3 regions of the Kitasatospora sp. NPDC036993 genome follow, and region 1 is predicted to be linked to each of the others. Evidence: riboswitches for the same ligand, from Rfam matches in the RefSeq annotation. Region 1 holds a riboswitch; each other region holds the start of a gene.
What was found. A riboswitch is a leader RNA that binds a small molecule or an ion and turns the genes downstream of it on or off. The one in region 1 is predicted to bind cobalamin.
Positions count from the first base shown of each region.

Region 1 (4,469 bases):
TTCGCCAGCACCGGCAGCGCCTCACCGAGCCGGTCGAAGTAGCTCGCGACCAGCAGCTTGGGCCGCTCGGTGAGGGCACCGAGCTCGCGGTAGGCGCGGGCGGCGGCGTTGAGTTCGGCCGGGGTGCGGTCCTGGACGAGCGCGGGCTCGTCCAGCTGCACCCAGCCGGCCCCCGCGGCCCTGAGCGCCGCGAGCAGCTCGGCGTAGACCGGCAGCAGCCGGTCCAGCAGCGTGATCGGCTGGAAGTCCTCGGCCACTCCCGGCGCCGGCTTCGCCAGCAGCAGGTACGTCACCGGGCCGACCAGCACCGGCCGCGCGGTGTGGCCCAGCGCCAGCGCCTCCCGCAGCTCGCCGACCGCCTTCGCCGGGTCGGCGGCGAACACCGTGTCCGGCCCCAACTCGGGGACCAGGTAGTGGTAGTTGGTGTCGAACCACTTCGTCATCTCCAGCGGCGCGACGTCCTGGGTGCCGCGCGCCATCGCGAAGTACCCGGCCAGCGCGTCGGCGTCCACCGCCTCCCGGTGCCGGAGCGGGATCGCGCCGACGGCCACGGTGGTGTCCAGCACGTGGTCGTAGAGCGAGAAGTCGCCGGTCGGGACCTCCTCGATCCCGGCCTCGGCGAGCTGCGCCCAGTTCGTCCGGCGCAGGTCGGCGGCGGTCGCCAGCAGCGCCTCCGCCGGGACGGCGCCCTTCCAGTACCCCTCGATCGCCTTCTTCAGTTCACGGTTGCGGCCCTGGCGGGGGTAGCCGTGCACGGTGGCGACGCTCGCCGCGGCTGCGGACTTCGTGGTCAAGGGACTCTCCTTCGCGAGCCTGATTCCTCAAGTGCCCGGTGACGGCACGAGGACGCGAAGGGATGACGAACCGGACGGATACCCGTGCACGCGCACGGCCCCGCCAGGTATGGTCGCCGACCCGCCCACGAGGTCACCGGATGGCCGCACGCGAACGGTCGCGCACGGGCAGTGGCAGGTCTTCGGACTCGTGGGCGCGCCCTCCCCGGCCTCACCAGGGCGGACACCTACTGGCCGTCGCTTCCCAGACCCGTTCCCGGGCCCAGTGCGTATGACGGCGGTCGTTCCCACTCACCGCTGCGGGGCAGTCCCGGACTGGCCAGTCGAAAGGCGTCACCGGGTTCCCTCTTGCGACGCGCCTGCCTGGCGGACAGGGCGAACCAGCTGCTCCGTCAGCTTAGGGGCAAACCGGCGGCGCCGAGGCGGAAATCTCGAAAGGCGTCCGCATGGTGGGACGTCGTCGCGGGCCGCTACTCGGCGGGCTCCAGCTCCGGCTCGGTCCTGCGGGCCCGCCGCTCCCGTGCCACCCGGCCGCGCTGCCGGTCGGCGGCGCTCTCCAGGAGCAGCTCCGGGACCCGGTGGGGCCGGCCCTCGGCGTCGACCGCCACGAACACCAGGTGCGCCGTCGCCACCCTGGTGACGGGCCCGGTGAGGTTCCACCGCTCCGAGGTCACCGCCACCGACACGTCCATCGACGTCCGTCCGACGTGGTCGACCCGGGCCCGGACGGTGAGGAGGTCTCCGGCCCGGACGGGCGCGAGGAACGACATCTCCTCGACCGAGACGGTGACCGCGGTGACACCGGCGTGCCGGCCCGCGGCGGCGGCGGCCGCGTCGTCGATCAGCTTCATCATCACGCCGCCGTGCACCGTCCCGTAGAGGTTGGTGTCGTGGTCGCTCATGATGTGGGCCAGGGTCACCGCGGACTCGGCCGGGGTGCGGGAGAGCGCGGAGGGGCTGGTCACAGCGACGGCCCGCCCTTCGGGGCACCGGACGGGGCCACGGCCGGACGCCCGGCGTGCCGGCTCCGCGGGCCGTCGGGCCCGGGCCGGTGTCCACGGCGTACGGGCTCGTGGGGATCGTGGTCGGTGTTCCGCTTCACGGAACTCTCCTTCGCGGTTTCGCACACCCCGGGCACGCGAAGGGGCAGGCAGCGGTCCGGACACGTCCCGCCTGCACCGTCGACCCGCCCTCGGGGTCCTGGTGGGACCGCGGGCCGGCACGGCACGCGGGCAGCGGCAGGTCTTCGGACTCGTGGGCACGCCCTCCCGGCCGAACCGGGACGGGCACCTACTGGCCGTCGCTTCCCGGGCCCGCTTCCGGGCCGGTGCACATGACGGCGGTCGTTCCCACTCACCGCTGCGGGGCAGTCCCGGACTCGCACCGGGTTCCCTCTTGCGACACCCCGCCTGGCGGACGGGGCGAACCAGCTGCCCCGCCAGCTTACGTCCATCGGCGCAGCTCACAGCCACCGCCCACCGGCCTGACCCGGCCCGGGGGACCACGCGCGGGGCCGGACGGCAGAATGTCCCCATGCGGCAGATCTTCGTCATCGGCATCGGTGCGGGCGACCCCGACCACCTCACCCTGCAAGCGGTCAAGGCCCTCGGCCGTACCGACGTCTTCTTCGTCCTCGGCAAGAACGAGGAGCGGCAGGACCTCATCACCCTGCGCCGCCGGATGCTCGCCGAGCACGGCCGGCCGGGGCACCGCGTGGTCGAGGTGCCCGACGCGGAGCGCGACCGCGCCACTCCCGCGTACACGGCCGCGGTGGACGACTGGCGCGTCCGCCGCGCCGATCTGGTCGAGCGGCTGGTCGCCGAGCACCTCGGCGAGGGCGAGAGCGGCGCGTTCCTGGTCTGGGGCGACCCGGCCCTCTACGACAGCGTCATCGCCGTGGTGGACGACGTGTCGGCCCGGGGCGGTGTGTCGTTCGAGTACCGGGTGATCCCGGGCATCAGCAGCGTCTCCGCGCTCGCCGCCGCGCACCGCACCACGCTGACCCGGGTCGGCCGCCCGGTGCAGATCACCACCGGCCGCCGCCTCGCCGAGGGTTTCCCCGAGGGAGTGGACGACGTGGTGGTGATGCTCGACGGCCGGGCCGCCTTCACCGAGGTCGACCCCGCGGGGTTGGAGATCCACTACGGCGCCTACCTCGGCACCCCGGACGAGGTGCTCGTCTCCGGGCCGCTTGCCGAGGCCGCTCCGCGGATCCGCGAGCTGCGCGCGCGGGCCCGCGCGCGCAAGGGCTGGATCATGGACACCTACCTGCTGCGCCGGTCGGACGGCTGACGGCTGACGGCTGACGGCTGTCGGGACACGGTGCGCCGCCCCGGGGGTGGGGCGGCGCGGCGCGTCAGCGAGCTTGATCTCCGGCTGCCCGAACTTCGCGGTGTCCGCCGCCAGCAGCACGTCGCAGAGCATCGCCAGCTCGCAGCCGCCGCCCAACGCGTGGCCCGCCACCGCCGCGACCACCGGCTTGCGCAGCGCACCGAAGCGGTCCCAGGCGGCGAACCAGTCGCCGAGGTAGGCGTCGACGAATTCGAGCGACTGCATCTCCTTGATGTCGGCGCCGGCCGCGAAGGCCTTCTCCGAGCCGGTGACCAGCAGACAGCCGGTCTCCGGGTCACGGTCGAACTCCGTTGCCACGGCCACGACTTCGTTCATCAGCCGGGCGTTCAGGGCGTTCAGTGCCTTGGGCCGGTCCGGGGTGATCAGCCCCACCCGGCCCTGCGCTCGACCAGGATCGTCTCGTAGCCGGTCACTCGGCACCCTCTCCCAGGGTCGTGATGATGGCCGAGAAGTCCAGTCCGGCCGCCTCGCCCCGGGCGAAGGAGGCGTACAACTCGGCAGCCCGGCGCCCGAATTCGGCCGGCAGGGCGGAGGCGGTGGCCGCGTCGGCGGCCAGCCCGAGGTCCTTGGCCATCAGGGCCGCGGCGAACCCGGCCGCGTACTCGCGGTTGGCCGGGCTGGCCGGGACGGGCCCGGGGACCGGACAGTTGGTGGTGAGCGCCCAGCACTGGCCGGAGGCCGTGGCGGCGACGTCGAAGAGCGCCTGGTGGCTGAGACCGAGGCTCTCCCCGAGGAGGAAGGCCTCGCTCACCGCGATCATCGAGACACCGAGGATCATGTTGTTGCAGAGCTTCGCGGCCTGCCCGGCACCGGACGGGCCGCAGTGCACCACCGTGCGCCCCATGGCCGCCAGCACCGGCTCCGCCTCGGCGAACTCGCCGTCGGAGCCGCCCACCATGAAGGTCAGGCTCGCGGCCTCGGCCCCGGGCACTCCGCCGGAGACCGGCGCGTCCGCGGCCAGGTGCCCCGCGGTGCGGGCCAGGTCTGCGGCGATCCGGGCGTCCCCGACCGCGATGGTGGAGCAGTCCACGAACAGCGCGCCGCGCGGCGCCGCCGCCGTCAACTCCCGGTAGGACTCCAGGACGTGGCGCCCGGCGGGGAGCATGGTGACGACCACCTCGGCCGCCGCGACCGCCTCCGCCGCCGAGCCGGCCACGGCCACGCCGTGGCCGGCCGCGCGTTCCCTGGCGTCCTCCGCCAGGTCGTAGCCGGTCACCCGGAGCCCCGCCCCCACCAGGTTGGCGGCCATCGGGCCGCCCATGTTGCCCAGCCCCACGAATCCGATGTTCAGGCTCACCAGCGCTCCAGGGTGCTCGTGGTGGA
Region 1 covers NZ_JBVJRP010000031.1:38,749-43,217, reverse strand. Annotated here, with positions in the region: gene metE (5-methyltetrahydropteroyltriglutamate--homocysteine S-methyltransferase) at 1-794, opposite strand, end outside; cobalamin riboswitch at 951-1,195, opposite strand; gene ACZ7C5_RS36800 (acyl-CoA thioesterase) at 1,265-1,759, opposite strand; cobalamin riboswitch at 2,016-2,240, opposite strand; gene cobF (precorrin-6A synthase (deacetylating)) at 2,328-3,086, shown strand; partial or broken gene ACZ7C5_RS36790 (enoyl-CoA hydratase-related protein) at 3,093-3,559, opposite strand; gene mmsB (3-hydroxyisobutyrate dehydrogenase) at 3,556-4,443, opposite strand; gene ACZ7C5_RS36780 (enoyl-CoA hydratase/isomerase family protein) at 4,440-4,469, opposite strand, start outside.

Region 2 (4,469 bases), on a different contig from region 1:
CACTCCCGGCGCCGCCCCCGCGACGGCCCCCGGCACGGCCCCGGGCGCCGCGCCGAGCGCGCCTGCCGGGACGCCCAGGGCCCTGCCGGCCGGCGTCCCGTACGACGTCACGCCGCTGCTCAAGCCCGACCACAAGTACCTCGGCGCCGCCCTGCCCGACGTCCCCGCCACGATGGACGCGCTGCCCGGCTACAGCGCCGCGATCGGCAAGCAGCCCAACGTCCTGGAGTTCTACGCCCACTGGAAGGGCGGCTTCGACACCGCCGGCGCACGCCGGATCCACGAGGCCGGGGCACTGCCCTTCATGGCCTGGGAACCGCACGACCGCTCGCTCGCCTCGATCGCGGCCGGCGACACCGACGACTACGTGCGCGGCGTCGCCAAGTCCGTCGCCAGGTTCAACCTGCCGATCGCCATCAGCATCGCCCACGAGATGAACGGCGACTGGTACCCGTGGGGCCGTCAGGCCGCCACCCCCGAGGACTTCGTGGCCGCCTGGCGCCACGTCCACGACATCTTCGACCAGGCCGGCGCCACCAACGTGATCTGGGTCTGGAGCCCCAACATCACCGACCCCGCGCCCAACACCCGCCTGGCGCCGTACTACCCCGGCGACACCTACGTCGACTGGGCGGGCATGACCGGCTACTTCACCCGCACCGGGCCGAAGACCTTCGAGGCGCTGTACGGGCCGACCATGGCCGAGATCCGCGGCTTCTCCAAGAAGCCCTTCTTCATCAGCGAGACCGCCTCCGAGCAGGGCAAGCGCCAACGCGCGGACGTCGACCAGCTGTTCTCCGGCCTGGAGGCGCACGACGACGTCGTCGGCTTCGTCTGGTTCAACATCGTCAAGCGGGCGGACTGGCGGGTCGAGGCCGTCCCGGACACCCTCGCCGCGTTCAAGCAGCGCGTGTCCGACCCCCGTTACGGCTTCGACATCCGGAACCCCAGATGAGCACTGAGTCCGAGTTCCCCTCCGTCCCGCACGGCCGCGCGGCCCGCCGCCGCCGGGCCGCCGAGCCCGAACCCGCCGAACCAGGACCGGACACCGCCGAGCCGGGACCGGACACCGCCGGGCCCCGCACGGCCGTGGCGGTGGACAACCCCGACAACATAGAACTGGCCCCGTACACCATCCCGCAGGTCCCCGCGATCAGCTGGGACCCGGGCCCCAGCCCGCGCCGCCGCTGGATCGCCCGCGGCCTGCTGGGCGCCGTCCTCACCGTCCAGGCCGCGCTCTCGCTGCGCCTGCTGGCCGCCGCCCACCCCGACGAGGCCGCCGCCATGGTCTCCGGCCGCCGGCAGCTGGCCCACCTGCTGCACGGCACCCCGGTCACCACCGACCTGGTCGACCGGGTGCACGGCTCGCCCTGGCTCTACCCGCCACTGGCCGGCGCCGCCGCGAACGCCGGTGGCATCTGGGGCACCCGGCTGCTCAGCCTCGGCTTCGCGCTGGTCACCACCGTCCTGCTGTACTCGCTGACCCGGCGGCTGTTCAACGAGCGGGTCGCCATCTGCGCCATCGCCGTCTACGCCGTCCTCCAGTCCACCGTCGTGGTCGGCTTCTACGCCGCACCCGAGTCGCTCGCCGTCCTGCTGGTCGCCGTCGCGGCCTGGACCACCGTGTTCACCGCCCGACGGCATCCGGCCCTGGCCCTGCTCGCCGCCCCACCCACGGCGCTGGCCTGCGCCGTCGCCTACTCCGCGGCCTTCGCCGTCCCCGCCCTGGTCGCCCTCGCGTTCGCCTGCGCCCGGCCGTACCAGCGGCCGGGACCAGCAGCCCTGCGCGCGCTGCTGACGGGCGCCGGCACCCTCCTGCTGCTGCTCCCGTACGGCACCCTCGGCAGGGTCGCGGGGTGGTCGCCCTCGCGCGGCAACGCCCCCGGCTCAGCCGGCTCGATCCTGCTCGGCACGCTCCAGTGGGCCGGCCTGTTCACCGTCCTCGCGGTGGCCGGCACCATCGCCTACGCGCGCCACGAGCAGATCAACGAGCACGACGCGCCGGAGAAGGACGCCGTCCCCACCACCCGGGGCCGGCGCGCCCTGCTCGGGGCCGTCCTGACCGTCACCACCCTGCTGGTCCCCGCCGCCCACCTGTGGACCGGCACCTCCGGCGCGCTGTTCCGCCACCTCGGCTACGGCATGCTGCTCGCCGCCCCGCTCGCCGGGGTCGGCCTGACCCGGCTGGTCGGCGCCCACTTCCGCCACCCCCAGCTGGGCATCCTGGTCTGGGTCGCGCTGCTCGCCCTCGGCCTGGAGCAGTCCGCCCTGCGCTACCAGAACGGGCCCGACTCCGGCCGCCTGCTGGCCGTCCTGCGGGTCCACGCGGAGCCCCAGGGCCGCTACCTCACCGAGGTCGACGGACTCGCCGAGTACTACCTGGGCGGCGTCTCCCGACCCGAGCAGTGGGTCTCCGCGCGGGCCGGCACGGACTACCGCGACGGCGCCGGGGTGCAGCACCACGGCGACGCCGGCAGCGTGGCCGCGATCCGGGACGGCTGGTTCACCGTGGTCGTCCTCGACAGCACCGCGCCGAAGGCCACCGACCGGGCCCTGAGCGACGCCCTGACCGCCGCCGGACACTACCGGCTGGTCGCCCAATTCACCTCACCGACCGGTGATTCGAGCACGTACAAGGTCTATCTGAAGCACTGACGGGCCACCCCGCTCAGCCACACCCGCGACACGACAGCCACAACATATGGTGCCACCGCAGTCCGGCGGCACAACATGTATGCTCGCTTCTGCTGTCGACGCAGGGGAACCCGGTGCGAATCCGGGACTGCCCCGCAGCGGTGAGCGGGCGGCTCCAGCAGCCGTGCCCGCGAGTCCGATTACCTGCCGGACAGTGTGCGCCACGGCCCTCCCGCAGAGGCCGCGCCAGCACGAGCAGTACCCCTCCGGGCCTCGCGGGCGGGCCGGGGAGTAACCGTCGCGCGACGCCGTGTGCGTTCGTGCCGTGCTCCCCTGCCCCCATCGGCCCGGTGGCCCCCCGATCACAGCCGCCGATCGCCGCCAGGAGAGAGCGCCTTGACCACCGCAGCCTCAGCCACCCTGCCCGCCCAGGGCACCGGTACCGTTTTCACCGACCCGACGGTCTCCGACCCCGGCGGCGCCCTGCTGCGGCTGCTCACCGACCGCAGCGTCGACCTCACCGAGGTGGACCCCGGCCATGTCGCCGCCGCCGCGCTGCGCGGCCGCCACGCCGGCTCGGACTTCGCCGAACTGCGCGGGCTGGCCGTGGACGCCGCCGCGTCGATGATCGCCGAGGACCCCCAGTACTCGAAGCTGGCCGCCCGGCTGCTCGCGCTGGAGATCGTCGACGAGGCGAACAGCCAGGGCTCGGTGTCCTTCTCGGCCTCGATCACCGTCGGCCACGACGAGGGCCTGATCGGCGACGCCACCGCCGACTTCGTCGCCAAGCACGCCGCCGCGCTGGACGCGCTGATCGACCCCGAGGGCGACGACCGCTTCGAGTACTTCGGCCTGCGCACCGTGCAGTCCCGCTACCTGCTGCGCCACCCGATCACCCGCAAGGTGATCGAGACCCCGCAGCACTTCCTGCTCCGCGTCGCGTGCGGCCTGGCGGTCGGCGACAGCGAGCAGTCGGTGCGCGAGGTGGCCGAGCTGTACGGCCTGATGAGCCGCCTGGAGTACCTGACCTCCTCGCCGACGCTCTTCAACTCCGGCACCCGGCACCCGCAGATGTCGAGCTGCTACCTGCTCGACTCGCCGCTGGACAACCTGGACTCGATCTACAACCGCTACGCGCAGATCGCCCGGCTGTCCAAGCACGCCGGCGGCATCGGCCTGTCCTACTCGCGCATCCGCTCGCGCGGCAGCCTGATCCGCGGCACCAACGGCAAGTCCAACGGCATCGTGCCGTTCCTGCGCACCCTCGACTCCTCGGTCGCCGCCGTCAACCAGGGCGGCCGCCGCAAGGGCGCGGCCTGCGTCTACCTGGAGACCTGGCACGCCGACATCGAGGAGTTCCTGGAGCTCCGCGACAACACCGGCGAAGAGGCCCGCCGCACCCACAACCTCAACCTGGCGCACTGGATCCCGGACGAGTTCATGCGCCGGGTCAACGCCAACCAGGACTGGTCGCTGTTCTCCCCGGCCGACGTGCCGGAGCTGGTCGACCTGTGGGGCGCCGACTTCGACGAGGCGTACCTCAAGGCCGAGCAGGCCGGCAAGGCCGTCCGCACCATCCCGGCGCAGACCCTGTACGCCCGCATGATGCGCACCCTGGCGCAGACCGGCAACGGCTGGATGACCTTCAAGGACGCCTCCAACCGCGCCGCCAACCAGACCGCGCTGCCGGGCCGCACCGTGCACTCCTCCAACCTGTGCACGGAGATCCTGGAGGTCACGGACGACTCCGAGACCGCCGTCTGCAACCTGGGCTCGGTCAACCTGGGCGCCCACGTGGCCGCCGGGGCCTCCGCCGGCGACCTCGCCGGCGCGAT
Region 2 covers NZ_JBVJRP010000006.1:292,155-296,623, reverse strand. Annotated here, with positions in the region: gene ACZ7C5_RS15270 (glycoside hydrolase family 26 protein) at 1-955, shown strand, start outside; gene ACZ7C5_RS15265 (glycosyltransferase family 39 protein) at 952-2,655, shown strand; cobalamin riboswitch at 2,702-2,860, shown strand; gene ACZ7C5_RS15260 (ribonucleoside-diphosphate reductase subunit alpha) at 3,055-4,469, shown strand, end outside.
Region 2: it holds a riboswitch for cobalamin, as region 1 does, so the genes downstream of both, ACZ7C5_RS15260 (ribonucleoside-diphosphate reductase subunit alpha) here and ACZ7C5_RS36800 (acyl-CoA thioesterase) in region 1, are expected to answer to the same signal.

Region 3 (4,469 bases), on a different contig from region 1:
CAGGTCGTCGCCGGCGAGCCGGACGACGCCGCCGGCCGGCTTCAGCACCCGGTAGACGCAGCGCAGCAGGGTCGACTTGCCGCTGCCGTTCGGGCCGACCAGGCCGACCACCTGCCCGGCGGCGGCCGCCAGGCTCACCTCGTGGACCAGCCGGGTGCCGGCCAGCTCCACCGAGACGGCGTCGACGGCGAGGTCCTGGGCCAGGGCCGGGCCGGTGGCTCCGGCCGCTTCGGACGGCGTGGTCACGTCGGTCATCGGGTGCCTCCGAAGGCCTGGCCGCGGCGGCGCATCATGATCAGGAAGGCGGGCACGCCGAGCACCGCGGTGAACACCCCGACGGGCAGTTCGGCGGGCGCCAGCAGGGTGCGCGACGCGATGTCCACCCAGACCAGCAGCAGCGCCCCGGCGAGCGGCGCGATCACCAGCACCCGGCGGTGCCCGGCGCCGACCAGCATCCGCGCCAGGTGCGGCATCAGCAGTCCGACGAAGCCGATCGCCCCGCTGACCGCGACCACGGTGCCGGTGACGGCGGCGGTCACCACGAACAGCTCGCGGCGCAGCCGGTCCGGGTCCACGCCGAGCGAGGCGGAGGTCTCGTCGCCCATCGCGAGCGCGTCCAGCCGCCCGGCGGCGCAGGCCAGGTAGGCGAGGCCGGCCAGCACGGTGACGGCGGCGATCGGCACCTTGCCCCAGGTGGCGCCGCCGAGGCTGCCGAGCAGCCACATCATGGCGTCCCTGGCGGCCTCGCCGCGGTCGGCGGCGAAGACCATCAGGGTGGTGGCGGCGGAGAAGCCGTAGGACAGGGCGGTGCCGGTGAGCACCAGGCGCAGCGGGGTGAGCCCGTACGCGGTGCGGGCGGCGAGGTACACCAGCGTCATGGCGGCCAGCGCGGAGCCGAAGGCGGAGGCGGAGATCGCCCACACCCCGAGCGAGGCGAAGGCGCCGAACAGCAGCACGGCGTTGGCGCCGACGGCCGCGCCGGAGGAGATGCCGAGCACGAAGGGGTCGGCCAGCGCGTTGCGCACCAGGGCCTGGACGGCGACCCCGCAGGCGGCGAGTCCGGCGCCGACCACGGCGGCCAGCACGGTGCGCGGCAGCCGGATCTCCCAGACGATCGCGTACGCGGCCGCCTCGTCCGCCTCCAGCCGGCCGCCCGTCAGCCCGGCACCCAGCAGTCGCAGCACCCGGGGCAGGCCGAGCCCGGAGGAGCCGAGGGCGACTCCGCAGACCAGCGAGAGCAGCAGCGCGGCGGCGAGGCCGGCGGCGAGCGGGACGACGGGTATCCGGCGGGTGGGCGGGCCGGCTGCACGGTCTGCGGGTGCGCGGTTCACGGGTGCGCCTTGCCTCGGGCCGCGGGTGCGCCGGGCCGGGCGCGTGCCGGGGCGTGCCGGGGCGCCGGTCCCCTCGCAGTCCGCGGCGAGTTGTCGGGAGGTCAGCGGCCGGGGGCGATCGGGCTGGCGCGGCCGTACGGGCGGGTACGGGCCGTGCTCACCGTTGCGGGTCAGCGCCGGATTCACACCGGACTTCCCCCTCGGACGCCCTGGCAGCATAACAGCCACTCAGGGCAGGCAACCCTTACCGGGCAGGGCTGGACGTGAACGCACGACCGCCCCCGTCCGGCGGTGCGGACGGGGGCGGTCGGCTGGCGACGCGTCAGGCTCAGGCCTGCTTGGTCTCCCAGAAGATCTTGTCGACCTCGGCGATCAGGTCCAGCAGGGCCTGGCCGGTGGCCGGGTCGGTGGACGCCTTGGCGGCCGAGGCGGCCTTCAGGGTGTCGTTGACCAGCTGGTGCAGCTGCGGGTACTTCTCGAAGTGCGGAGCCTTGAAGTAGTCGCTCCACAGCACCGAGATGTGGTGCTTGACGGCCTCGGCGCGCTGCTCCTTGATGATGACGGCGCGGGCGCGGAAGTGCGGGTCCTCGTTGGCCTGGTACTTCTCCTGGGTGGCCTTGACGGACTCGGCCTCGATCCGGGCCTGCGCCGGGTCGTACACGCCGCAGGGCAGGTCGCAGTGGGCGTGGGCGGTGGCGCGCGGTGCAAACAGACGAGAGAACATGGGAGTCCTTCCTTAGATCGTCTTCCCGCGCCCGAGATTACCCCTCCGTCCTCCCGGTTTCGCGATCGGGCGGGGGGCCCAGGGCGAAAGACGGACCAGGAAACGGGCCAATCCGGACATCGAACAGGTGACGGCCCGTACGGCAGACTGGGGGCGGGCCGAGCGGGAGGAGGAGCCGTGGCGCGGAGCACGCGGCCGGAGGGCGCCGGAGCGGGGCGGCGGGGCCGGGGCGGCGTGCTGCCGCTGGGGCTGGTCGACGTGGCGGGGCCGTCCATGGTGCCGACCCTGCGCGAGGGCGACCGGCTGCTGGTCCGCTACGGCGCGCCGGTCCGGCCGGGCGCGGTGGTGCTCTTCCGGCACCCGTTCCAGCAGGACCTGCTGGTGGTGAAGCGGGCCGCCGGGCGCCGGGCCGAGGGCTGGTGGCTGCTGTCCGACAACCGTCCGGTGGACAGCGACAGCCGCAGCTACGGCGCCGTGCCGGACGAGCTGGTGCTCGGCCGGGTGCTGCTGCGGCTGCGTCCCGACCCGGTCTGGCTGGCGCCGGGCCGCCGGCTGGAGCGGCTGCTGCTCACCCCCCGGCTGGCCCGGCTGCCGGGCCTGGCCCGCCGGTTCGGCGTGTGGGTCGAGGAACCCTAGGCCCCGGCCCCGGCCCCGGCCGCGGCCTCCTGGCGCTTGCGGGCCCGGTAGGCGGCCACGTTGGCGCGGGTCGCGCAGCGGTCCGAGCAGTAGCGGCGGGAGCGGTTGGTCGAGGTGTCCAGGTAGGCGTTGCGGCAGGGCGCGGCCTGGCAGATGCCGAGCCGGTCGGCGCCCAGCTCGGTCAGGTGGACGGCCAGGCCCATGCAGGCCACCGCGCTGAAGTGCGCGGTGGCGGTGGGCGAGTTGTCGGCCAGGTGCAGGTGCCAGCGCGGCCGCCCGGCGTCGTCCAGGAAGTCGTGCCCGGAGATCAGCGGGCTGACGGGGTACTCCATCAGCAGGCTGTTCAGCAGGTCGACGCCGCGGATCTCGTCCCCCTCGGCGGCGGCCTCGAAGACCCCGCGCAGGCGGGTCCGCACGGCCCGGAGCCTGGGCAGGTCGGACTCGTCGGCGAGCGTGGCGGCCCGCGAGGAGTCGGAGAACAGGCCGCGCACCGCCTCCACGGAGGTCAGCGCGTCGGTGCCGCGCTCGGGCTCCTCGGTGTTCACCAGCCGAACGGCGAGATCGGCGTACGCGGCGAGCTCCACAGGGGTCCTTCCAGAATGCGGTAACGGGCTTACTGCCTCCAGCCTATTACCCGGGCGGGGACTCCACCCTACGGCCCGGGCGGCGGCTGCGGCCCACGGCCCGGGCGGAAAACGGTCGGCGCCCGGCAGGGGAGGCCTGCCGGGCGCCTGGGGCACGGGTTCAGAGCACCTTGGACAGGAAGGCCCTGGTCCGCTCGTGCTGCGGGTCGGTGAGCACCTCGCGGGGGTTGCCGGACTCGACCACCACGCCGCCGTCCATGAACACCAGCGCGTCGCCGACCTCGCGGGCGAAACCCATCTCGTGGGTGACGACCACCATGGTCATGCCCTCCTCGGCGAGGCCGCGCATGACGTCCAGGACGTCGCCGACCAGCTCCGGGTCGAGCGCCGAGGTGGGCTCGTCGAAGAGCATCAGCTTGGGCTTCATGGCCAGCGCGCGGGCGATCGCGACGCGCTGCTGCTGGCCGCCGGAGAGCTGCGAGGGGTAGTTCCGCGCCTTGTCGGCGAGGCCGACCCGCTCCAGCAGGGCCATCCCGCGCTCGCGGGCGTCGGCCTTGCTCTCGCCCTTGACCTGGACCGGCGCCTCCATGACGTTCTCGACGGCGGTCATGTGCGGGAACAGGTTGAAGCGCTGGAAGACCATGCCGATGTCGCGCCGCTTGAGGGCGACCTCGCGGTCCTTGAGCTCGTGCAGCCGGTCGCCCTTCTGCTGGTAGCCGACCAGCTCGCCGTCCACCCAGAGCCGGCCGCCGTTGATCTTCTCCAGGTGGTTGATGCACCGCAGGAAGGTCGACTTGCCGGAGCCGGACGGGCCGATCAGGCAGAACACCTCGCCCTTCCTGACCTCCAGGTCGATGCCCTTGAGCACCTCGACCAGGCCGTAGGACTTGTGCACGTTCTCGGCGCGGACCATGGGCTCGGCGGACGCGGCGGCGCCGGCCGGGGTCTTGGTCAGGTCGGTCATACGTGACCACCTCCCTCGAGGCCGGGAACGACGTCGGCACTCGTCTTCGGGGCGGGCTTCCCGGCGAACAGTCCCCGCAGCCGTTGCAGCGGGGTGGGCGGGAGGGTGCGGTTGGAGCCTCGGGCGTAGTGGCGCTCGATGTAGTACTGACCGATGGTCAGCACCGAGGTGAAGAACAGGTACCAGAGGCTGACCACGATCAGCAGCGGGATGTTCTGGTAGTTCCTGGA
Region 3 covers NZ_JBVJRP010000006.1:325,109-329,577, forward strand. Annotated here, with positions in the region: gene ACZ7C5_RS15395 (ABC transporter ATP-binding protein) at 1-255, opposite strand, end outside; gene ACZ7C5_RS15400 (FecCD family ABC transporter permease) at 252-1,331, opposite strand; cobalamin riboswitch at 1,454-1,592, opposite strand; gene sodN (superoxide dismutase, Ni) at 1,660-2,055, opposite strand; gene sodX (nickel-type superoxide dismutase maturation protease) at 2,233-2,691, shown strand; gene ACZ7C5_RS15415 (CGNR zinc finger domain-containing protein) at 2,688-3,275, opposite strand; gene ACZ7C5_RS15420 (amino acid ABC transporter ATP-binding protein) at 3,436-4,239, opposite strand; gene ACZ7C5_RS15425 (amino acid ABC transporter permease) at 4,236-4,469, opposite strand, start outside.
Region 3: it holds a riboswitch for cobalamin, as region 1 does, so the genes downstream of both, ACZ7C5_RS15400 (FecCD family ABC transporter permease) here and ACZ7C5_RS36800 (acyl-CoA thioesterase) in region 1, are expected to answer to the same signal.